One region of the Serratia plymuthica genome, then DNA from elsewhere that is predicted to be linked to it. Evidence: predicted binding sites of a transcription regulator. Region 1 holds the regulator's gene; each other region holds the start of a gene.
What was found. Region 1 encodes PurR, which represses purine synthesis genes. Its sites were predicted from a motif close to CANGCAAACGTTTGCNTG; they were not measured.
Positions count from the first base shown of each region.

Region 2: a site for PurR is predicted at 3,632-3,649, ahead of JK621_RS07300 (amino acid aminotransferase). Genes of this name have one in related genera too.
Region 3: a site for PurR is predicted at 2,527-2,544, ahead of purL (phosphoribosylformylglycinamidine synthase). Genes of this name have one in related genera too.

Region 1 covers NZ_CP068771.1:2,020,170-2,028,088, forward strand. The annotation lists gene cfa (cyclopropane fatty acyl phospholipid synthase) at 132-1,283, opposite strand; gene punC (purine nucleoside transporter PunC) at 1,627-2,835, opposite strand; gene punR (DNA-binding transcriptional activator PunR) at 2,958-3,902, shown strand; gene purR (HTH-type transcriptional repressor PurR) at 3,899-4,924, opposite strand; gene JK621_RS09670 (YnhF family membrane protein) at 5,249-5,338, shown strand; gene JK621_RS09675 (C40 family peptidase) at 5,541-6,359, opposite strand; gene JK621_RS09680 (Grx4 family monothiol glutaredoxin) at 6,774-7,118, shown strand; gene rnt (ribonuclease T) at 7,295-7,919, opposite strand, start outside.
Region 2 covers NZ_CP068771.1:1,545,019-1,552,937, reverse strand. The annotation lists gene pncB (nicotinate phosphoribosyltransferase) at 1-433, shown strand, start outside; gene asnS (asparagine--tRNA ligase) at 660-2,060, shown strand; gene ompC (porin OmpC) at 2,361-3,470, shown strand; gene JK621_RS07300 (amino acid aminotransferase) at 3,715-4,905, shown strand; gene JK621_RS07295 (MBL fold metallo-hydrolase) at 4,975-5,622, opposite strand; gene JK621_RS07290 (YcbK family protein) at 5,688-6,236, opposite strand; gene ldtD (L,D-transpeptidase) at 6,418-7,919, opposite strand, start outside.
Region 3 covers NZ_CP068771.1:4,688,995-4,696,913, reverse strand. The annotation lists gene purL (phosphoribosylformylglycinamidine synthase) at 1-2,431, opposite strand, end outside; gene mltF (membrane-bound lytic murein transglycosylase MltF) at 2,710-4,170, shown strand; gene tadA (tRNA adenosine(34) deaminase TadA) at 4,171-4,677, opposite strand; gene JK621_RS21910 (DUF2157 domain-containing protein) at 4,861-5,913, shown strand; gene yfhb (phosphatidylglycerophosphatase C) at 5,997-6,653, opposite strand; gene JK621_RS21900 (PTS transporter subunit EIIC) at 6,657-7,919, opposite strand, start outside.

The DNA of each region.
Region 1 (7,919 bases):
TCCCTCAAAAGGCCACTGCCAGCAGCGTTCAAATCTGCTCCCGGCAAATTTGTCACCCCGGCGACTTAGTTAAGCAAGTGCCTGGCTGCAGATCGAAATCCATAGGGCATGTTTTTTACTCTGCAGGATAATCAGCGCGGGACGCGGATACCGCCTTCAATGCCTTTCGGGCTAAGCACTACCTGCCACAATTGGATATCGCGCGCACGGAATGCCCCGGCACAGGCGTTCAGATAATAGCTGAACATACGTTCGAAACGCTCGGAATAACGTTGGGCCAGCTGCGGCCAGGCCTGCCTGAAGCGCTCGTACCAGACCATCAGCGTGCGATCATAATCGGCGCCAATATTATGCCAATCCTCCATCACGAAACGCCCCTCGCTGGCTTTGGCTATTTGCGTGATTGAAGGCAGGCAACCATTAGGGAAGATATATTTGTTGATCCACGGGTCAACATTCATATCTGTCCGGTTCGAACCAATGGTATGCAGCAGGAAAAGGCCGTCCGGTTTTAAATTACGCTCCACCACCTTGAAGTAGGTGCGATAATTTTTGGGGCCGACGTGCTCAAACATGCCGACGGAGACAATGCGATCAAACTGCTGGTACAGATCGCGATAGTCCTGTAGCAGGATTTCAACGTCCAGTCCGGCGCAGCGTTCCTGCGCCAGCTTTTGCTGTTCTGCGGAGATGGTGACGCCCACGACGGAAACGCCGTAGTTTTTCGCCGCAAAGGCGGAAAGGCCGCCCCAACCACAGCCGATATCCAATAATTTCATGCCCGGCTGCAACTGCAGTTTCTCGCAAATCATTCGCAGCTTGGCTTCCTGCGCTTCTTCGAGCGTGGTTGCCTCTTTCCAATAGGCGCAGGAATATTGCATATAGGGATCGAGCATCAGCGTAAAAAGATCGTTTCCCAGATCGTAATGTTCTTTACCGACAATCCAGGCGCGTTTCTTCGATTGCAAATTGGTTAATCGCGCGGCGGCAATACGCAGAGTGTCTTTCAAATGATGCGGGAGTTTCTTTTCAAGGCCGGCGCTGACTACGCGTTGAAAGAAAATATCCAGCCGTTCGCATTCCCACCAGCCGTCCATATAACTTTCGCCCAGACCGAGAGAACCTTCCTGCAGCACGCGTTTAAAAAAATTAGGGTTTTTAACCTGAATATCGAAAGGGCGTGAGCCGTTTATTTCAATACCGGCCATGCTGAGCATTTCATGAGCGATACGGTACCATGGGTTGTCTTGAATGCTCACATCTTCTATACACGATGAACTCATAGCTTCTCCATCACCTTCTTCTGACTTATGACCCGCCAGAAAATAGCTTAGACAATTTCTGCGGGCGCATACGTTTACCTGCGGTGAAAAGTCACCGTGGCGTCTGATATCCGACTATGAACAGAGGAAAATTTTAAGAAGACTCCAGCGCAATAGGCACAGGATAAACAAATCCTTAAAAAAGTGTGACGCCTTACGCGTACACAACAGCTACTTGTGATAATAAGACTACAAAAGTGTTATTTTAAAAGGTCGTTTTTGAGTATAGGCTTGCCGAGGCGCTGACTCAACCGTAAATCGCACTCGGCAAAAATATTCTTTAAGTGATTATTAATTCTGGTAATTATGACGCAGGGTTAGCATGTTCCTGGCGCGTCGCCTGTGCATCATCAATCACTTTTCCCCGTTGCAACATATACCCCAACGCGGCCAATACCACCGTTGAAACCATTACCGTTACCGTCGCCAACAGCGGTTGGGCAATAAAGGCCGAAACCAATAGGCTGGCGACAAAGCATAAACCCAACTGCAATGTATTTTGCAGGGCTGCGGCTTTGCCGGTGCCTTCCGGGAAGGGCATCAACGCATTCGCCACTACGATCGGGTAGCAGGCTCCGTTGACCAGCGCCATTAGACAGAATGGAATCAATAATGTGGTCAGCGTAGGCTCGGTCATTGTTGCTACCAGATATAACGCCACCATGCTGATGCCATAACCTACCAGCAGCCACGGCAGCAGGGTGTTGCCATTGATGCGATTTAACGCCGTACGGCAACCGTAACCGCCCAATAAGAATGCCAGCGTCTGCGGGACATAGCTCAGGCCAATGTCATTGGGGCTGTAACCCATATCGCCAAGAATAAACGGCGAGCCGGTGAGCCAGGCAAAAAAGCCGGCAGAGCAGGCGGCAAAGATGGTGACGTTACCGCTGAATACCGGCGATTTCAGCAGTTGGAAGAAGCTCAGGGTGTTTTTCCGAGTGGCCAATGGCGCGCTTTTGGCGCTTTCCTTCAGTAACAGCGTAGGCAGCAGCAAAATGACGGTGATACCCAGCAGAACGGCGAAAATTGCCCGCCATCCCATGTGGTTCAGCAGCCAGGCGCCGACCAGCGGCGCCAGCGCTGGCGAAAGTGCCACCAGCGGCATAATGGTGGCGAATACGCGATTGGCCTTGCCTTCACGGTAGCGGTCAATGACCAACGCTTGCCAGGTGACGGCGGCTGAGCACACGCCGATCGCCTGAATAAAGCGCAATGACCACAACTGGACGGCATTCTGTACCCACAGCATGCCGAGGCAGCCCAGGGCAAACAGCGCCAGGCCAATCAGCAGCACGGGTTTACGGCCCAAATTATCGGAGAGCGGCCCCCAGAGCAGTTGAGCAAAGGCAAAACCGGCCAGGAAAATGCTCAGGCTGGCGCTGATTGCACCGGCGGAAATTTGCAGATCCAGCTGCATGGCGCCAAAGGCGGGCAGATACATGTCGGTGGCCAGGTAACCCAGCATGCTCAGGCCGGCAAGATAGAACATAAAACCAAAGGAATTTCGCATGGTATTTCTCATTAATATTTTATTGTCGCAGGTTTTTAGCGCCGGCAAGTGTATCCGGCTGGATCTCTGCTTGTGAAACGGTAATATTTGCGAAGTGCTGTTAAAAAAATTGAAGGCAAACCATGTGGTCTGAATATTCTCTTGATGTCGTGGACGCGGTCGCCCGCACCGGCAGCTTCAGCGCGGCGGCGCAGGAACTGCACCGGGTGCCTTCGGCGGTGAGCTATACCGTTCGGCAACTGGAACAATGGTTGGCGGTGCCGTTATTTGAACGGCGTCATCGTGATGTAGAACTGACGCCGGCCGGCCTGTTATTTATTCAGGAGGCGCGCGGTGTCATCAAAAAAATGCTCGACACGCGCAGGCAGTGCCAGCAGGTGGCCAATGGTTGGCGCGGCCAATTAAAAATTGCGGTGGATATCATCGTCAAGCCGCAGCGCAGCCGACAGCTGGTGTTGGATTTTTACCGCCATTTCCCCGATGTTGAGCTGCTGATCCAACCGGAAGTGTTTAACGGCGTCTGGGATGCGTTGGTGGACGGCCGCGCCGATATGGCGATCGGCGCTACGCGAGCGGTGCCTGTCGGCGGCGGTTTTGCCTTTCGTGACATGGGCGATATGCGCTGGTTGTGTGTCGCCAGCCCGCAGCATCCATTGGCGGCGTTGGAGGGCCTGCTGAACGACGATCAGCTCCGGCCTTTTCCTTCCCTGTGTCTGGAGGATACCTCGCGCAATCTGCCCAAACGGGTCACCTGGACGCTGGACAACCAGCGGCGGTTGGTGGTGCCGGATTGGGCATCGGCGGTGGATTGCTTGTGCGCTGGCTTGTGTGTCGGCATGATGCCGGCGCATCAGGTGCTGCCGTTGGTACAACGCGGCGAGTTGGTGGCGCTGCAACTGCAACAGCCGTTTCCCGCCAGCCCATGCTGCCTGACCTGGCAGCAGAATACCCCATCGCCGGCGATGGCCTGGTTACTGGACTACCTGGGGGACAGTGAAACCTTGAACCAGGAATGGCTGAGCGAAGTGGCGCCGGAAACCGCCTTGGTTCCCGGCGCTGGCGACTAGCGGCGGTAATCGATAAAGGGGCCGTCGGCGACCGAGCGGCGTTCAACCAGCTTCGGATGCACTTCAATGACCTGCGACTCTTCACGCTTGCTGATGATGCGATCCAGCAGCATGGTGAACGCCATCTCACCCAAACGCTCTTTGGGCTGGTGGATCGTCGTCAGCGCCGGGGTGAAATAGCGCGCGTTGCGCACGTTATCGTAGCCGATGACTGAAATGTCCTGCGGTACTCGCAGCCCCAGTTCATCGGCGGCGCAGATAGCGCCCATCGCCATGATGTCGCCGCCGCAGAATACCGCCGTCGGGCGTTGTTTCTGCGACAATATCTGATGCATGGCCTTGTAGCCGGATTCCGGTTCGAAGTCGCCCTGAACAATCCACTCGTCGCGCACCTCGATATTGGCTTCTTCCATGGCTTTCAAAAAGCCCTGATGGCGGCCGCCGCCGGTATTGCGCGCCAACTGGCCCGGAATGGCGCCAATATCGCGGTGACCACGCTCGATCAGATAGCGGCCGGCCAGATAACCGCCTTCGAAGGCGTTATCGATGATGGTATCGGTAAAATCACCGCGTGCGGCGCCCCAGTCCATGACCACCATGGGGATATTACGGTAATCTTCCAGCATCCCCAGCAATTGATCCGGGTATTCAGAGCACATCACCAGCAGGCCGTCGACGCGTTTTTGCGCCAGCATCGCCAGATAAGCGCGTTGCTTGTCCAGGTTATTGTGCGAATTACACAGGATCAGCGTATAGCCTTTGCTGTAGCAGCTGTTTTCCACCGCCTCGATCACTTCGGCGAAATAGGGCGCTTCGCTGGAGGTGGCCAGCAGGCCAATAGATTTGGTGTGATTGACCTTCAGGCTGCGCGCCACGGCGCTGGGAGAATAGTGCAGCTCTTTGATCGCGGCCCCAACGGCCGCTTTGGTCTCTTCGGCGACGAAACGAGTCTTATTGATGACGTGCGAAACGGTGGTGGTGGAAACGCCAGCGCGTTTGGCCACATCTTTAATCGTTGCCATGTAAAGAATGACTCCTGAACTCACATGTTGCAGCATGTAAGTGTGATGTTAATCGTTTGCCTGCGTAGATCCTTCTTCCAAATAAACGAAGCTGAGTTTTTAGTGTGTTGAAGTCGTCAGCGCTTGGTCAGGAGGGGCATTTTTGCCGGTACGCAGTTGTGAACTGCGAATTTTGTCCCATATTGAGCCAAAGTGGAAGAGGTAATCAGTATTATAAACCGGGAAATGATAACAAGATTTTATTGTCTAACTGTGGGAAAATGGGTTGACGCATTAATTGTGTGCCTTTTACCCTTGGGAAATCCCGTCTGAAAAGGAGTTGTAATGGATACCGATCTGAAAATGTCACTGTTCACGACTGTGTGCGCGCTGGCCGTTATTATTGCTTTTAGCTTCACTGCGGCGTTGAACTGATCCCCGGTTGTAACACAGGCGCAGCTCGCTGCGCCTGTTCGCGTTTTCCTGCCATTACGTCTTCTTGCAAGCCTCCAGCCACACCAATGCCCGGAAATTTCACCTGCGGGTTCGCAAAACTGTTCTCAGAGCGCGGTGAAAGCACAGAAGGCGTCGCTTGCGAGGAGGGCGGCCGGCGGGAGAGCGCCAGCCGCGGAGGATATTATCGAATGGTTTTCGGCGTTACTACACGGCGTGCGCCGATATAGTGGTTTTGCCAGTAGTCGTTGTCCAACTGGCTGATACGGATTTCCTCGCCGGTACGCGGTGACTGAATGAATTTGCCGTTGCCCAGATAGACGCCGACATGATCGGCCATGCCGCGGTTGTTGATGCGGAAGAACACCAGGTCACCGCTTTCCAGTTCGTTTTTCTTGATCGGCGCCGCATCGCGCAGGTGATACATTTCGTTGGCGGTACGCGGCATCTTGATTTTCACGACGTCTTTATAGGCGTAATAAATCAGGCCGCTGCAGTCGAAACCGGTTCTTGGCGAGGTGCCGCCCCAGCGATAAGGTTTGCCCATTTGATCCATCAGCTTGGCCATGGCGGTTTGCTTGGCGTGCTGATAGCGCTTTTTGTGCGCCGGGCTGAGTTTCAATGGCTTATCGTCACGCACCAGTTTGGCGGTGGCCATACCGGCTTCCCGATGGCGGCCATAGCCTTTTTTGTAGCCCTTTTTCGGTGGGGTTACTTTGATTTTGGCTATTTTCTGGGTTGAGTGTTTCGATTTGGCGCTAACGATCTTTTTAGCGGTTTTTTCTGTTTTGGCTTTGGAAACCTTGGCAGTTTTTGGCGTAGCAGTGACTTTCACTTTTTTGCTGGCCTTTGCCGCTTTCTTTTTCTTGCGGTCATCCGGACGAGCTTCATTAACGTGGCTTTTGCGCTGCTCGGCGGCAACACGCGCCTGTGGCGCAGCGTGCGCCAGATTTAAGAATAGCTGTGTAAACAACAGCACAAAAAGCGTAAGAATTAAACGCATGTCGACGTTACCAACCTTGGCCCCGGAACAGATATCGAAAGAATGACAGTATTCCCCAATTTCGCCATATAAAACAGCGAAGAACTCATAAATGATAATCCATATTGTGAGAAAACGTTAACGACAATTTTTTTGCTGAAAAATCAATCCATTGATGTATAAAAAATCGCCTTTTGCCGCTGCGGGAATTATTAAATGGGGCTGTGCGGCGGAAAAATATATTAGTGAAATGGTCGGATTAAAAATGTTATTCTGAGCGTATGTTTTAACCGGAATGGCCTGGCCGGTGAGACGCGATTGGCAACGGGGAAATGCCCTTGCAAAAGATGGCGTTTTCTTGCGACTGTTCCAGCCGCTACAATAGCCAGTGTGATGCATGTTGTAGCCATGAGATGTGGCTTGAGGAAGCGATAAATGACGACGATTGAAAAAATTCAACAGCAGATCGGTGAGAACCCTATTCTGCTGTACATGAAAGGTTCACCGAAATTGCCAAACTGCGGTTTCTCTGCGCAAGCGGTGCAGGCGCTGTCTGCCTGTGGCGAACGCTTTGCCTACGTTGATATTCTGCAGAACCCGGATATCCGTTCCGAGTTGCCGAAATACGCCAACTGGCCGACTTTCCCGCAGTTGTGGGTAGACGGTGAGCTGGTAGGCGGCTGCGATATCATCATGGAGATGTATCAGCGCGGCGAACTGCAGCAGTTGATCAAAGAAACTGCAGAGAAGTATAAAGAGCAAGAAGACCAGCAGCCATAACGGCTCGGGTTTATTGCCAGAAGACATCGGGCGGTGCCAGTGCTACTGGGCCGCCCGATTTATTTGTAGTTTATACCCGTCATCTTTCAAGCTGCAGCGTTGTTACCTGCACTAGTTCCCCCCAATGACTTACTGAAGCAAGCGCCTGGGGTGGGCGCCTGGCTGCAACTTGAAAGCTATAGGGTAGTGTCAGTATCACCGATGGCCAGTGGCCATCCGCCAAGGCGTTTCCAGCGGTTAACCAGTTCGCAGAACAGTTGAGCCGTTTGTTCGGTGTCGTACAGGGCCGAATGCGCCTGAGTGCTGTCGAACGGAATATTGGCGGCAATACAGGCTTTGGCCAACACGGTTTGCCCCAACACCAGCCCGCTCAGCGCTGCGGTGTCAAAGGTGGCGAACGGGTGGAAAGGATTGCGCTTCAGACTTGCGCGCTCCGCTGCGGCCATGAGAAAGCTGTGATCAAAATTGGCGTTGTGCGCCACGATAATCGCCCGGTTACAGCCGCGATCCTTGATGCCTTTACGCACCGCTTTAAAAATGCTGTGCAGCGCGTCGTATTCACTGACTGCGCCACGCAGCGGGTTATGGGGATCGATACCGTTGAATGCCAGCGCTTCGGGTTGCAGGTTGGCGCCTTCAAAAGGTTCAACGTGAAAGTGCAGGGTTTCATCCTGCTGCAACCAGCCTTCTTCGTCCATTTTTAACGTAACGGCGGCAATCTCCAGCAGCGCGTCGGTTTTGGCATTAAATCCGGCGGTTTCTATATCTATAACTACGGGATAAAACCCACGAAAACGACCA
Region 2 (7,919 bases), 480 kb from region 1:
CGACTGTATCGCCATGGACGCCTTCCTGCGCGATTTCGGCCCGCAGTTCGCGCCGCGTTATCAGGGGCTGCGCCATGACTCCGGCGACCCGTTTGAATGGGGTGAAAAAGCCATCGCGCATTACCAGAAATTGGGTATCGATCCGATGAGCAAAACGTTGGTGTTCTCCGACAACCTGGATCTGGACAAGGCATTGGCGCTTTATCGCCACTTCTATCAGCGCATCAACCTAGTATTCGGTATCGGCACGCGCCTGACCTGTGACATTCCGGGCGTGAAACCGCTGAATATCGTCATCAAACTGGTCGAATGCAAGGGCAAGCCGGTGGCTAAACTGTCCGACAGCCCGGGTAAAACCATCTGCCAGGATCAGGCCTTTGTGAAGGCGTTGCGCAAAGCCTTCGATCTGCCACTGGTGAAGAAAGCCAGCTAAGCGGCCAGCCGCTGCAAACGATAAAAAGCCGGCCGAAAACTTCAGGCCGGCTTTTTATCGTTTATTAAGACACTTTCCGTCGCTCCCTTTTCGCCCAGCCCCAAGAAATGTTGCACCAATCCGGCGATTTCTGCTTGTGCTCTGCATCGCGGCAAGTAACATAGCAGCATCCCCATATTGTTGGGTTGTAAGCTATTTCCAAACCAAATTATAAAGAGAGAAATCTATGAGCGTAGTGCCTGTAGTCGACGTACTGCAAGGCCGTGCTGCGGTTGACAGTGAAGTCACCGTACGCGGTTGGGTGCGTACCCGGAGAGATTCTAAAGCTGGTATCTCCTTCCTGGCCGTCTATGACGGTTCCTGCTTTGATCCGTTACAGGCCGTCGTTAATAATTCTCTGCCGAATTATCAGGATGAAGTGCTGCATCTGACCACCGGCTGTTCGATTGAAGTCACCGGCAAAGTCGTTGCCTCACCGGGCGAAGGCCAGAGTTTCGAACTGCAGGCGACCGCCATCAAAGTCGTTGGCTGGGTTGACGATCCGGACACTTACCCGATGGCGGCCAAGCGCCACAGCATCGAGTACCTGCGCGAGGTGGCTCACCTGCGCCCACGCACCAACCTGATCGGCGCCGTGGCCCGCGTGCGTCATACGCTGGCGCAGGCGATCCACCGTTTCTACCACGAGAACGGGTTCTTCTGGGTTTCCACCCCGCTGATCACCGCCTCCGATACCGAAGGCGCCGGCGAAATGTTCCGGGTTTCGACGCTCGACCTGGAAAACCTGCCGCGCACCGATAAAGGCGCGGTTGATTTCAGCCAGGACTTTTTCGGCAAAGAAGCTTTCCTGACCGTTTCCGGCCAGTTGAATGGCGAAACCTACGCCTGTGCGCTGTCGAAAGTGTATACCTTCGGCCCAACCTTCCGCGCAGAGAACTCCAACACCAGCCGCCACCTGGCGGAATTTTGGATGATCGAACCGGAAGTGGCGTTTGCCGATCTCGAAGACATCGCCGAACTGGCGGAAAAAATGCTGAAGTATGTGTTCCAGGCCGTATTGAACGAGCGTATGGATGACATGCAGTTCTTCGCCGAGCGTGTGGACAAAGATGCGATTGAGCGCCTGAAGCGCTTTGTTTCTTCCGATTTCGCCCAGGTAGATTACACCGAAGCGGTGGAAATCCTGATCGCCTCCGGCCAGACCTTCGAAAACCCGGTATCCTGGGGCATCGACCTGTCTTCCGAACATGAGCGTTATCTGGCCGAGAAACACTTTAAAGCGCCGGTGGTGGTGAAAAACTACCCGAAAGACATCAAAGCTTTCTACATGCGCATGAACGACGACGGCAAAACCGTCGCGGCCATGGACGTGCTGGCTCCTGGCATTGGCGAGATCATCGGTGGTGCCCAACGTGAGGAACGTTTGGACATATTGGATCAGCGCCTGGAAGCTATGGGTCTGAATAAAGAAGATTACTGGTGGTATCGTGATCTGCGTCGCTACGGCACCGTTCCTCATGCCGGTTTCGGTTTAGGCTTTGAACGTTTAATCGCCTATGTGACTGGCGTGCAAAACGTACGTGATGTCATTCCGTTCCCACGCACACCGCGTAACGCAAGCTTTTAATTAATCAGTCTAAACATTTCCAAATAATTTAGTTACAAAACCAGGGCCAGCTTTGCTGGCCCTTCGCATTTTTTAATATTGACCCGCGTCACAAAGTTCCCTAAACATTACATTTTGTTACATATACTTTCCTTTTGAAACCTCATTAGGACATTGGTAGCATTTTCGTTCTAGATTAACCCGCCTGCGAATGGAACACTGCGTGCAGACACAGGACGACACCAATCTATCTACAATAGTTCCAAAAGAATTATTGGCGGCAGTGGCAAAGGTGTCCGAATAACACCAATGAGGGTAATAATGATGAAGCGCAACATTCTTGCAGTGGTAATCCCGGCTCTGTTAGCTGCTGGTGCAGCAAACGCAGCTGAAATCTACAACAAAGACGGCAACAAGCTGGATCTGTACGGCAAAGTTGACGCACGCCACCAGTTTTCCGATAACAAAGGCGATGACGGCGATCAGACCTATGTTCGTTTCGGCTTCAAAGGTGAAACTCAGATTGCTGACCAACTGACCGGTTACGGCCAGTGGGAATACAACGTTCAGGCTAACCATGCTGAATCAGATGGCACCAAAGGCACCAAGACTCGTCTGGGCTTCGCAGGTCTGAAATTCGGTGACTACGGTTCATTCGACTACGGTCGTAACTACGGCGTACTGTACGATGTAGAAGCTTACACTGACCAACTGCCAGTGTTCGGCGATGATACCTTCTACAATAACGATAACTATATGACTGGTCGTGCTAATGGCCTGGCAACTTATCGTAACAACAATTTCTTCGGTCTGGTTGATGGCCTGAGCTTCGCGCTGCAATACCAAGGCAAAAACCAGAACGATCGTAGCGGCGAAGGCAAGCGTAACACCCAGAACGGTGACGGCTTCGGTATTTCTTCTGCCTACGACATCGGCGCTGGCGTGAGCATCACCGGTGCTTACTCTTCTTCGAACCGTACCGACGAGCAGAAAGCGATCCACAGCGGCAACAAAGCTGAATCTTACGCTTTCGGTGCTAAATACGATGCGAACAACGTTTACCTGGCTGCGATCTACGGTGAAACCCGTAACACCACGCCATTTGGTAACACCGATCAAGTTGCCGACAAAACTCAAAACATCGAGTTGGTTGCTCAGTATCAATTCGATTTCGGCCTGCGTCCATCCTTGGCATACCTGGAATCCAAAGGCAAACACCTGGATTCAGTATCAGGCAACGGTGCTAAGTTCTCTGGCGGCGATGCAGATTTGGTTAAATACATCTCTGTAGGCACCTACTACTACTTCAACAAAAACATGTCCACCTATGTTGATTACAAAATCAACCTGCTGGACGACACCGATTACACCAAAGCTGCCGGTGTCTCTACCGACAACATCGTTGGTGTTGGCTTGCAGTACCAGTTCTAATCTGATGGCTTAACGGCAACATTTTTGCCGAGTCAGTGAAAAAACAGGGCTTCGGCCCTGTTTTTTTTTTATGCCGCGAGTAACTTTTTATTCTGCCAACGCCCCCTTCTCCCTCATTTTTTATGCCGAACCAGCCCCCTTCACAAGATCGATGTGTTTTTCTCGCAAACGGTTGGCAAAGCGCATAACTGGCGCTACCCTGATGCTTCTGTCTGCTTAACTCCGAGCCATGGAAGCACCTGACATGTTTGAAAAAATCACTGCTGCACCCGCCGACCCAATCCTGGGTCTGACCGACATTTTCCGCGCGGACGCCCGCCCTAATAAAATCAATCTGGGTATTGGCGTTTACAAAGACGAAACCGGTAAAACGCCGGTGCTGACCAGCGTGAAAAAAGCTGAGCAATATCTGCTGGAAAATGAAACCACCAAAAACTATCTCGGCATTGAAGGTATCCCTGCGTTCGCCAACTGCACGCAAGAGCTGCTGTTCGGCAAACAAAGCCCAATCATCGCCGACAAGCGTGCACGTACTGCGCAAACACCTGGTGGCACCGGCGGCCTGCGTGTGGCAGCGGACTTTATCGCCAACCAGACCAGCGCAAAACGCATCTGGATCAGTAACCCAAGCTGGCCGAACCACAAAAACGTGTTCAGCGCCGTTGGCCTGGAAGTCCTGGAATACGCCTACTACGATGCCGCCAACCATGCGCTGGATTTCGATGGCCTGCTGAATAGCTTGAAACAGGCTCAGGCCGGCGATGTGGTGCTGTTCCACGGCTGCTGCCATAACCCGACCGGCATCGACCCTACCGCCGAGCAGTGGGCGCAGCTGGCAGAGCTGTCCGTCGCCAACGGCTGGTTGCCGCTGTTCGACTTCGCCTACCAGGGTTTTGCGAAAGGATTGGAAGAAGATGCGCAGGGCCTGCGTATTTTCGCCGCCAAACACCAGGAACTGATCGTCGCCAGTTCTTACTCGAAGAACTTCGGCCTGTACAATGAACGCGTCGGTGCCTGCACGATCGTAGCCGCCGATGCAGAAACCGCAGATCGCGCCTTCAGCCAGGTGAAAGCCGCTATTCGCGCCAACTACTCCAACCCACCGTCGCACGGTGCCGCCGTCGTGGCGACCATCCTGGGCGACGATGCGCTGCGTGCCTTGTGGGAACAGGAACTGACCGATATGCGTCAGCGTATCCATCGCATGCGTCAGCTGTTCGTCAATACGCTGCAAGAGAAAGGCGCAGAGCAGGACTTCAGCTTTATCATCAACCAGAACGGTATGTTCTCGTTCAGCGGGTTGAGCAAAGAGCAGGTGCTGCGCCTGCGCGAAGAGTTTGGCGTTTATGCGGTCAACTCCGGCCGCATCAACGTTGCGGGCATGACGCCGGACAATATGGCGCCGCTGTGCGAAGCCATCGTCGCCGTGCTGTAAAACGTTGCTGCTGCAAATACAAAAGGGGCGCTTTTAGCGCCCCTTAGTTATTTCTGCCGGGAAATAACCTTACCAAATAGCCGGCTCTTCGCGCAGGAACGGGTTGGTTTCACGCTCCTGACCAAAGGTGGACATGGGCCCATGGCCTGGAATAAACGCCATGTCATCGCCCTGCGGCAACAGCTTGGTACGAATAGAGTTAATCAGCGCCTGATGATCGCCACGCGGGAAATCGCTACGGCCTACACCGCCGTTAAACAGCACGTCGCCCACCAGCGCCAGCCGCGCCTTTTCATTAATAAAGACGATATGGCCAGGCGTGTGGCCAGGGCAATGCAACACGTTGAACGTCATCTCGCCCACCTGCACCTTGTCGCCTTCTTGCAGCCATTGGGTCGGCGTCAACGGCGCGCACTCTTCCAGCCCAAACATCCGGCTCTGCGCCGGCAAGCCGTCCAGCCAGAAAGCGTCTTCCTTATCCGGGCCGTAAATCGGTACCTGATAATGCTCAGCCAGTTCCGCTGCGGCACCTACATGATCGAGATGGCCGTGCGTCAGCAGGATCTGCGTGATCGTAACGCCCTGTTTCGCCACTTCGGCCTTCAATTTTTCTGCCTCGCCACCGGGATCGACCAATGCCGCCTGTCGCGTGCTTTCACACCAGATCAGGCTACAATTTTGACTGAAGGCGGTAACGGGAATAATTTGGTATTTCATAAGGCTCCAACGACAACAGCGCCACACCCTCGCAGGCTGGCGCTATTCACAATGGTGTACAGCGATTACCAGGTCCGCACCGGGCCGGTATCGATGTGTACAAAGTTGCTACGTGGGTAATATCCTACACCACCACCGCGCATTTTTAACGCCGCTTTACGGATATTACTCAACTGGATACCTTCGATATGGAAATCCATCGCCTGGCCTTTGGTGTGATAGCTGTGCTTGGCCACACCGCGGCTGCGCTCACGCAGCTCGTTGTTGGTATCCAGAGAACGGTAACCTGAAACCAACTGCACCGGCTTGTTGGTACCCAATAGACCTTGCAGACGATAGAGCTGATCAAACAGACGGGGATCGATCGGCTTAACCTTATTGGCGCGGTAATCACGGAAAAGATGATTAAGACGAACCAGCTCGTCTTTATTATAACCTTTCCCATCAAAGAATTCGGCCTTCAACGATTCGCCCGTATGCATGTTATTTACGACCAGAATACGTGGGCGTGAAGTAGAAAGGCTGGCAAAAGCCTGCCCAGGGAGCAGAGCTATACCCATGGCAGCGCTACCTAACGCCAGCCATTTACGGCGATGATGATCAATTTTGTCCATGTTTCTGTTAAACCCGGCAAGAATATCAAAATATATGCACAAAACAGCGCACTGCCCGAACCATAACCGCCCACACAGCCTGAGTCAACCCGTGATGTCCCGCGGTTTGCAGGCACCCACTGAATGAGTGCCTGCATCATGGTCCGATATTCAGACCGTTATTTATTTATAATTACTGCATTTATTGCATTAATTTTTCGGCCTGAGCCAAAATTTGTGCACCCGATCTCACCGTATCATCGTAATTGTAAATATCTGTACGAAATTGTGGCTTTCCGTCATCAGAAACCCAGGCGGTTAAATAATACAATTTAACCGGAATATGCTGTCGAATATTTACGTAGGTGGTATTTCCCCCTTTAAGGGTGGAGGAAACGCGGGTATTGTCCCAGCCAGCATCTTGCAGCAGCATATTAGCCAAATCAGATGCCTTGTTAACGCGCACGCAACCGGAACTCAGGGCACGAATATCTTTCTGGAACAGATTATGGTTCGGCGTATCGTGCAGATAGATAGCGTCCGAACTCGGCATGTTGAATTTGAAACGCCCCAGTGAGTTGGTGGCGCCTGGCGCCTGGCGGATGCGGTACGGGAAATTACGCGCAGACACCATGTTCCAGTCAATCATCGCCGGGTTAATGACTTCAGCGTCATTGCTCCAGCCGGAAAGCACGGTATAGCCGTGTTTCTGGAAATAGCTGCCGTCACGCATTGCCTTTGGCACAATATCTTCGCGTACCAGCGTAGTCGGCACATTCCACGGCGGGTTGACCACGACGTTGTTCAGCGCACTGTTCATCAGCGGCGTCTTGCGGCTAGGCCGACCGACGATGACCCGTGAGGAAAGCACTTCATTGCCGTTCTGGTAGTAAGTCAGCGAGTAATTGGGAATGTTAACCATGATCCCGGTGTCGACGTAGCCTGGGAGGATGCGCAAACGCTGGATATTCAATGCCAACAGCGAAGCGCGCATTTGCGGCGACACGTTGAGCCATTCGCGGGTACGGGCGCCAATCACGCCGTCAGCGGCCAAGCCTTGCCATTTCTGGAAGCGTTTAACGCCTTCGACCAGATCGGGGGTATAAGCGTTATCAGTGACGGTCACCGGGGCGGCAGGCTGCTGGGCGAATGGCGATTCCGGCGATGCGGAAAGATCTTTTACCGGTGCGGCAGACGGGCTGATAACCACACTTTTGCTCTCGCGGCTTTTTTCTTCATCTACCGACAAGCCGCCATCGTCCGGTTCATTGCGCGAACCGGTCAGTACCGCAGGCGGCTCCTGCGTTTGCACCGGTGCTGCGGTAGTGGTCAGCATGCCATTGCGCGCCAGGATCTCACGCAGGGCGGCAATGTCGCTGCTCAGTTGATCGGGGCGCAAGCTCGGACCGTTAGCCATCTGCGGCCATGGACGGTTGTCGGCCAGCATCTCGCGCAGCGCCTGATGCATCTTGGCATATTGCGGGTGCTGAGGCGCCAGCTTGGTGACATAAGCCAACGTATTGCCCTGACGCACCGCCAGTTGCCATTGATTGATCACCGCATTAGGCGGCAGGCCGAGCTTGTAGGGAATATTGCTATACAGCCAGTTGTTACCGTTGGCGCCGATGGCTGAAACGAACTGCAAATACCCCAGCATAGCATCAGACAGGACAACGTCGCGCGCCACGCCGGTGATCGCCGGAT
Region 3 (7,919 bases), 2.7 Mb from region 1:
GAACGTCTTCCACGCGGGCAAAACCGGTGATCACCAGCGACAGCGGCGAGGTCATTTCGCGCTGCTCTGCGCCTTCCTGCCAGCGGGTTTTCATCGACATCGAGTCTTTGCCCACCGGAATGGTGATGCCCAGCGCCGGGCAAAGCTCTTCGCCCACCGCTTTCACCGCGGCATACAGGCCGGCGTCTTCACCCGGGTGACCGGCTGCCGCCATCCAGTTAGCGGAAAGCTTCACGCGCTTGAGCGAACCGATTTCGGTCGCTGCCAGGTTGGTCAACGCTTCCCCTACCGCCAGGCGGCCGGAGGCGGCGAAGTCCAGCAAGGCAACCGGCGCACGTTCGCCGATCGACATCGCTTCACCATAGTAGCTGTCCAGGCTGGCGGTGGTCACCGCGCAGTCGGCTACCGGGATCTGCCACGGGCCAACCATCTGGTCGCGTGCCACCATGCCGGTTACGGTGCGGTCGCCGATGGTGATCAGGAAGGTTTTCTCTGCCACCGCCGGCAAATGCAGAACGCGTTTTACCGCATCCTCCAGGGTGATATTCGCGCGTTGGATCGGTTCGCCCTTGACCTGCAGGCTGGTCACGTCACGCGTCATTTTCGGCGTTTTGCCCAGCAGCACGTCCAGCGGCATGTCGATCGGTTGATTGTCGAAATGGCTGTCGTTCAGCGTCAAATGCAGCTCTTCGGTGGCTTCGCCGATCACCGCATAAGGTGCGCGCTCACGGCGGCAAATTTCGTCAAACTGCGCCATCTGCGCCGGCGCAATCGCCATCACATAGCGCTCCTGCGATTCGTTGCACCACACTTCCAGCGGGCTCATGCCCGGCTCGTCGTTAAGGATATCGCGCAGTTCGAAACGGCCGCCGCGGCCACCGTCGCTGACCAGTTCCGGCATGGCGTTAGACAGACCGCCGGCACCCACGTCGTGGATAAACAGAATCGGGTTTTGTTCGCCCAACTGCCAGCAGCGGTCGATCACTTCCTGACAGCGGCGTTCCATTTCCGGGTTGTCGCGCTGCACCGAGGCGAAGTCCAGATCGGCATCGGACTGGCCGGACGCCATGGAAGAAGCCGCGCCGCCGCCCAGGCCGATATTCATCGCCGGGCCGCCGAGCACCACCAGCTTGGCGCCCACGGTGATTTCACCCTTCTGCACGTGATCGGCGCGGATGTTGCCGATACCGCCCGCCAACATGATGGGCTTGTGGTAGCCGCGCAGCTCGACGCCGTTGTGGCTGTTGACCTGCTCTTCATAAGTACGGAAGTAGCCTACCAGCGCAGGACGCCCGAATTCGTTGTTGAACGCCGCACCGCCCAATGGGCCGTCGGTCATGATATCCAGTGCGGTAACGATGCGCTCCGGTTTGCCGAAGTCCTGCTCCCACGGCTGTTCGAAACCGGGAATACGCAGATTGGAAACCGAGAAGCCCACTAGGCCCGCCTTGGGCTTGGCGCCGCGGCCGGTGGCGCCTTCGTCACGGATCTCGCCGCCGGAACCGGTAGCGGCGCCCGGCCATGGGGAGATCGCCGTCGGGTGGTTATGGGTTTCCACCTTCATCAGGATATGCGCGTCTTCCTGATGGTAGTCATACTGGCCGTTTTCCGGCGCGGCGAAGAAACGGCCGACCTGAGAACCTTCCATGACCGCCGCGTTGTCTTTATAAGCAGAGAGTACGTAATCCGGCGTCTGCTCGAAGGTGTTTTTGATCATTTTGAACAGCGATTTGGGTTGCTGTTCGCCGTCGATGATCCAGTCGGCGTTGAAAATCTTGTGGCGGCAGTGCTCGGAGTTGGCCTGCGCGAACATATAGAGTTCGATATCCGTCGGGTTGCGCCCCAGACCGGTAAAGGCATTCAGCAGATAGTCGATTTCATCCTGCGCCAGTGCCAGCCCCAGCTTGAGGTTGGCCTGTTCCAGCGCGCTGCGCCCTTCTCCCAGCACGTCCACCGCCTGGTACGGCGCCGGTTGATGCTGAGCAAAAAGCTGTTCTGCCTGCTGCAGTTCGCTGAATACCGTTTCCATCATGCGATCGTGCAGCAACGCGGCAAGCTGTTGCCACTGCGCTTCGGTCAGCGTCGGCGCCTTGACGTAAAACGCCAGGCCGCGCTCCAGCCGCACCACTTGCTTCAAACCGCAGTTGTGGGCGATATCGCTGGCTTTGGAAGACCAGGGTGAAATGGTACCCGGACGCGGCGTCACCAACAGCAGGCGGCCTTCAGGGGCATGTTCGGCGAGAGAGGGGCCATACTTGAGCAGGCGCGTGAGCTTGCCATGCTCTTCGGCACTTAGCGGTGCATTAACATCGGCAAAGTGGACGTACTCGGCGTAGATATCACTGACCGGAAGTTGAGCGTCCTGACAGCGGGACAGCAGTTTGGTAATACGAAAAGCCGACAAAGCGGGCGAACCACGCAGTATTTCCATAATCAAAGTTCTCTCGTCTTCGAAGCAACTGACTTCAGCACTTCTTTGGGCGCAACAGGGGAAAACGCGCGTCATTATAGAGAATCTGCGCCGCCGACGAAACCGTTTGCGCAGCTATTATTGATAAAAGCTGTTCGCCCCCTCGAATTGTCATAACGTGTCAATAAAGTTGCACGCTGGCGTTTTGTTGCGCAAAATGCTCCCGCACTGGTGATTTAACCATAAGAAAAGACTGACCCCCGGTCACCGGAGCACCCGTACCACCACTGGATAACTATTTGAAACGCCTAAAAATAAACTACATTCTCATCGGTGTTGTTACCTTGCTTCTGGCGCTCGCCCTGTGGCCCAACATTGCCTGGCGCGGTGGCCAGGGAGGGCAGCTCGAAGAGATCAAATCCCGTGGCGAGCTGCGTATCAGTACGCTGAACACGCCGCTAACCTATTTCACCACCAAACAGGGGCCGGGTGGGCTCGATTACGAACTGGCGAAGCGCTTCGCCAACTACCTGGGCGTGAAGCTGGTGGTGATCCCGCACAACAATATCAATGACCTGTTTGACGATCTGGACGATGACGACACCGATCTGCTGGCCGCCGGCCTGATCTACAACCAGGATCGCCTCAGCCGCGCACGCACCGGTCCGGCCTATTATTCCGTATCCCAGCAGTTGGTCTATCGCCTGGGCACCCCACGGCCAAAAACCTTTGCCGATATTAAAGGCAAGCTGGCGGTCGCCTCCGGTTCCGCGCACGTCAGCACGCTGAAGCAGCTTAAGCAAAGTAAATTCCCGGACCTCAGTTGGGAAGCCTCCAGCGACCTGACCTCCAAAGAGCTGCTGGAACAGGTGGCCGACGGCAAGCTCGACTATACCCTCGGCGACTCCGTGACTATCGCCCTGCTGCAGCGCATCCATCCGCAACTGGCGGTCGCGTTCGACGTCACCGATGAAGAGCCGGTCACCTGGTATCTGAAGCGCGGCAACGACGACAGCCTGTATGCGGCGATGCTGGATTTCTATAGCCAGATGGTAGACGACGGCACGCTGGCGCGGCTGGAAGAGAAGTATCTCGGCCACGTCGGCAGCTTCGATTACGTCGATACCAGAACCTTCCTGTCGGCCATCGACTCGGTGCTGCCGACCTTCCGCTCGCTGTTTGAAAAATACGCCAATGAGATCGACTGGAAATTGCTGGCGGCCATCGCCTATCAGGAGTCGCACTGGAACCCGCAGGCCACCTCCCCTACCGGCGTACGCGGCCTGATGATGCTGACGCGGGCCACCGCCGACGGCCTGGGGGTCAACGATCGTCTGGATCCCGAGGAAAGCATTCAGGGCGGCGCACTTTACCTGCAAAGGCTGATGGCCAAGGTGCCCGACAGCGTGCCGGAAGACGAACGCATCTGGTTCTCGCTGGCGGCGTACAACATGGGCTGGGGCCATATGCTCGACGCCCGCAAGCTGACCAAAATGCAAAAAGGCAACCCGGACAGCTGGGTGGACGTCAAACAGCGCCTGCCGATGCTCAGCCAAAAACGTTATTACCCGCAGTTGACCTACGGCTATGCGCGCGGACGCGAAGCTTATAACTACGTGGAAAACATTCGCCGCTATCAGGTCAGCCTGGTCGGCTATCTGCAAGAAAAAGAGAGGAAGGCGGCGCAGGAAGCGGCCGAACAGGAGGCGTTAGGGAAAGGCTATCCGGTCGTTATACCGGAACTGGCGCTTAACCACTGATTACTCCGGCTTATCCGCCGCGCGCTGCGCCAGCTTAAGCGCTTTTTTCTGCTCGCGGCGCAGGCGGAAAAAGTTGCTCAGCGTCGCGGCGCATTCGTCCGCCAGCACGCCTGAAGCGATCTCCACCTGATGGTTCATGCCGGGATGGCGCAAAATATCCACCAGCGACCCTGCCGCACCGGTTTTCACATCGGCCGCGCCATACACCAGCCGACGAATGCGGCTGTGAACCATTGCGCCGGCGCACATCACGCACGGCTCCAGGGTGACATACAACGTGGCATTCAACAGGCGATAGTTCTGTAACACCGCTCCGCCCTGCCGCAGCGCCATGATCTCCGCATGCGCGGTAGGATCGTGGCGGCCAATCGGCCGGTTCCAGCCTTCGCCAATCACCTGATTGTCCAGCACCAGCAGCGCACCCACCGGCACCTCGCCTTCTTCCTGAGCACGCTGGGCAAGCAGCAACGCCTGACGCATCCAGTATTCATCGTTATATTCAGTCATCGCATAATTCCTCGTGCGCTTTTGCGGCGGGCATTATACACAGTAGGTGCGCCGCATGCTGCGCCCGCGTTAACCGGAGTGAATATATTCGCCCCTGCCGACCGGGAACGGCGTCGAGCGCTGCGGCTTGAAATGCGACGGGTATATACTGAACGAATAGCGATGTTATCAGGGATAAGAAACATGAAATTCAGCAAGAAGAACGCCGCCGTGGTACGCAAAGCCCTGAACGGCTGGGTCGGCGAAGGCGCGCTGACGGCGCAACAGCAAGAACAGTTGTTGCAGCATGTGGAAGTGCAGCCTTTCGACTGGCGGCGGCTGGCGCGTTATACCTTTCTCGCCGCACTGGCCTCGCTGGTCATTGCCATCACCAGCCTGTTCGCCGACAGCGCTCTGTTGGACTGGCTGAGCGGCTTGTTCCGCTTCGATGCGCCGGTTCGCATGGCGATGGCCGGCATACTGGCCGCGCTGGCCTATATCTGGGCCTTGCGCCGTCGTCGCCGTCATCCGGAAAAACGCTACGGTAATGAGGCCGCGCTGTTCATCGCCGTGCTCTTCACCGCCTGCGCTCTGTGGCAAATGGGCGTCTGGCTGGACAACGGCAGTGGCCGGGTTTCATTGCTGCTGATGTTCGCCGCTCTGCTTTACGGCGTGATTGGCTGGTTCAGCCGCTCCGGGCTGGTGTGGTGGTTTGCCCTGCTGTCGCTCGGCAACGCCTTCGGCGTCGAAACCGGCTACCTTTCCGGCTGGGGCGCTTACTGGCTGGGCATGAGCTTCCCGATTCGCTTTATCGCCTTCGGCGCTGTCCTGATCGCCGCAGCATTGCTGCTGCAACCGCTGCTTGCACGGCGTGGGCTGGAGCGGGTTTCGCTGGCGATGGGGCTGCTGTATTTGTTTATCGCCCTGTGGCTGCTGTCGATCTTCGGCAATTACGGCGATCTTGACAGCTGGTATAGCGTGCGCCAGATCGAACTGTTCCACTGGAGCCTGCTGTTCGGCATCGCCGCCGCAGTGGTCATCTGGTTGGGGCTGAAACGTGACGACGCCATGCTGCGCGGATTCGGTCTGACCTTCCTGTGCATCAACCTTTATACCCGCTTCTTCGAGTTTTTCTGGGACAGCATGCCCAAGGCGATCTTCTTTGTGGTGCTCGGTCTGAGCCTGTGGGCGTTGGGGCACTATGCAGAGAAGATATGGCAACTGGGACGCAAGTCGCACGATCTGACCGATGATTAAGGCGTTATGAGTGCGGTCTGTCACGCTGCAATTCGAAAACCAGAGGAATATAAACGGCAAAGGGCGGAAATCCGCCCCTTTGCTTACTCCAACTGCTGCAACTCCCCCAGCTTGCTGACCCGCCAGCGGTGCTCGCAAAAGTACAGCAGCGGATTGTCCTGCTTGCTGTCACTGTAACCGCTGTACAGCCTGAGCGGCGCGCCGAGACGCTGTTCCAGTTGCGTCACTTTCTGGACGCCGAGACAGCGCATGGCCAACACCCAGCCGCCGTGACGGCGCACAATGCGGCTGCCGACCAGGCGCACCCGCGACAGGAAAGCGGAGTCCCGATAAACCTGTTCCACCAGCCGCTCCGGTGAGCCGGTGATCAGCCACACCTGCGCATCGTGCACATCGAGGTACTGGCGCAGGCGCATTTGCACCACCGGAAACGCGGTCACCTTGTCGCGGAAATAGCCGACGAACTGCAGTTCCAGCGCCTTTAACCTGGCCTCCGACCGGCCAAAGGTGATCGACCACAGCAGGACGCTCATCGGCCAGCGCGCAGCGCGCCCCATCACCAGCATCGCCAGCCCGACCACCGGCAGCAGCGGCACCACCAACAACAGGTTCAGCGGCAGATGGCGCAGCAAGAAACGCAAGAAACTGCCAAACATGTCTTCCTGATGCAGCGTACCGTCCAGATCAAAGAACACCACGCGGCGGCCCCCCACGGCCTCCTGGCTCTGTTTCTCGCTCAAACGTCACTCCTCAGGATCGTTGAATCCCATTATCCAGGTGAATATAAACCCAGCCGCAATCGTAATCACCATACCGGCCAGATACAACATCACCTTACCCGAGACAATGGTCAGCGCCAAAGGCAAACCCGAGATACCGAAGGTAATCACCGTCGCCACCTTCCAGTAACTGATCAGCGCGCCCCCCACCGCGCCGCCGAGGCAGGCGGCAATAAAGGGCTTGCCCAGCGGCAGGGTCACGCCGAAAATCAGCGGCTCGCCAATGCCGAGAATACCGACCGGCAACGCCCCTTTGATCACCTTTTTCAGGCGCGCATTGCGCGTTTTCATTAACACCGCCAATGCCGCCCCCACTTGCCCCACACCGGCCATCGCCAGGATCGGCAACAGCGGGTTGGAGCCGTGCGCCTGCACCAGCTCGACATGTATCGGCACCAATCCCTGATGCAGACCGGACAGCACCAGCGGCAGAAACAGCCCGGACAGCACCGCGCCCACCAGCAACCCGCCCTTGTCGATAGCCAGATTGGCGCCATGGGCGATGGCGTCCGAGATGTAGCCGCCGAGCGGTTGCAAAATCATAATCGCCAGCGAGGCAGTCACCAAGGTGGTCAACAGCGGATTGAGGATAAGCTCGATCGACTCCGGCAGCAGGTTGCGCAGGCGTTTTTCCACCCAACACATCAGCGCCACTACCAGCAGCACGGCAATCACCCCACCGCGCCCCGGCTGCAACGCTTCGCCGAACAGCGTAATCTGCGCCAGCGCCGGGCTGGAGAGAATTCCGGCCATCACGCCGCCCATCGCCTGCGAACCGCCAAACACCCGGGCGGCGTTGACCCCTACCAGAATATTCATGATGGCGAACACCGCGCTGCCGAAAATCGCCAGCAGCCCCAGCACGTTGGGGTAATTCACCGCCAGCTCGCCGGCGATATCCGGCCGCTTCAACAGGTTGATAATGCCGGTAATCAGACCTGAGGCGATAAACGCCGGTATCAACGGGATAAAGACATCGGCCAGTTTTTTCAGCGCACCGCTCATTGGTGCCGAATACTTTTGCTTAGCCTGTGCCTTGTTGCGAGCAATATTATCTTCAACGGCCGCCGGGGCGTCACTGAACAGTGTACGCATGGCATCTACCACTTTGGCGGCGGCGCCAGGGCCGACAATAAACTGATGCTGATCGCCCTGCTTGATATAGCCCTTAATGCCCGGTAACTGCCTGAGCGCCGCTAAATCAAGGCGCTGTTCGTCACGGACCTC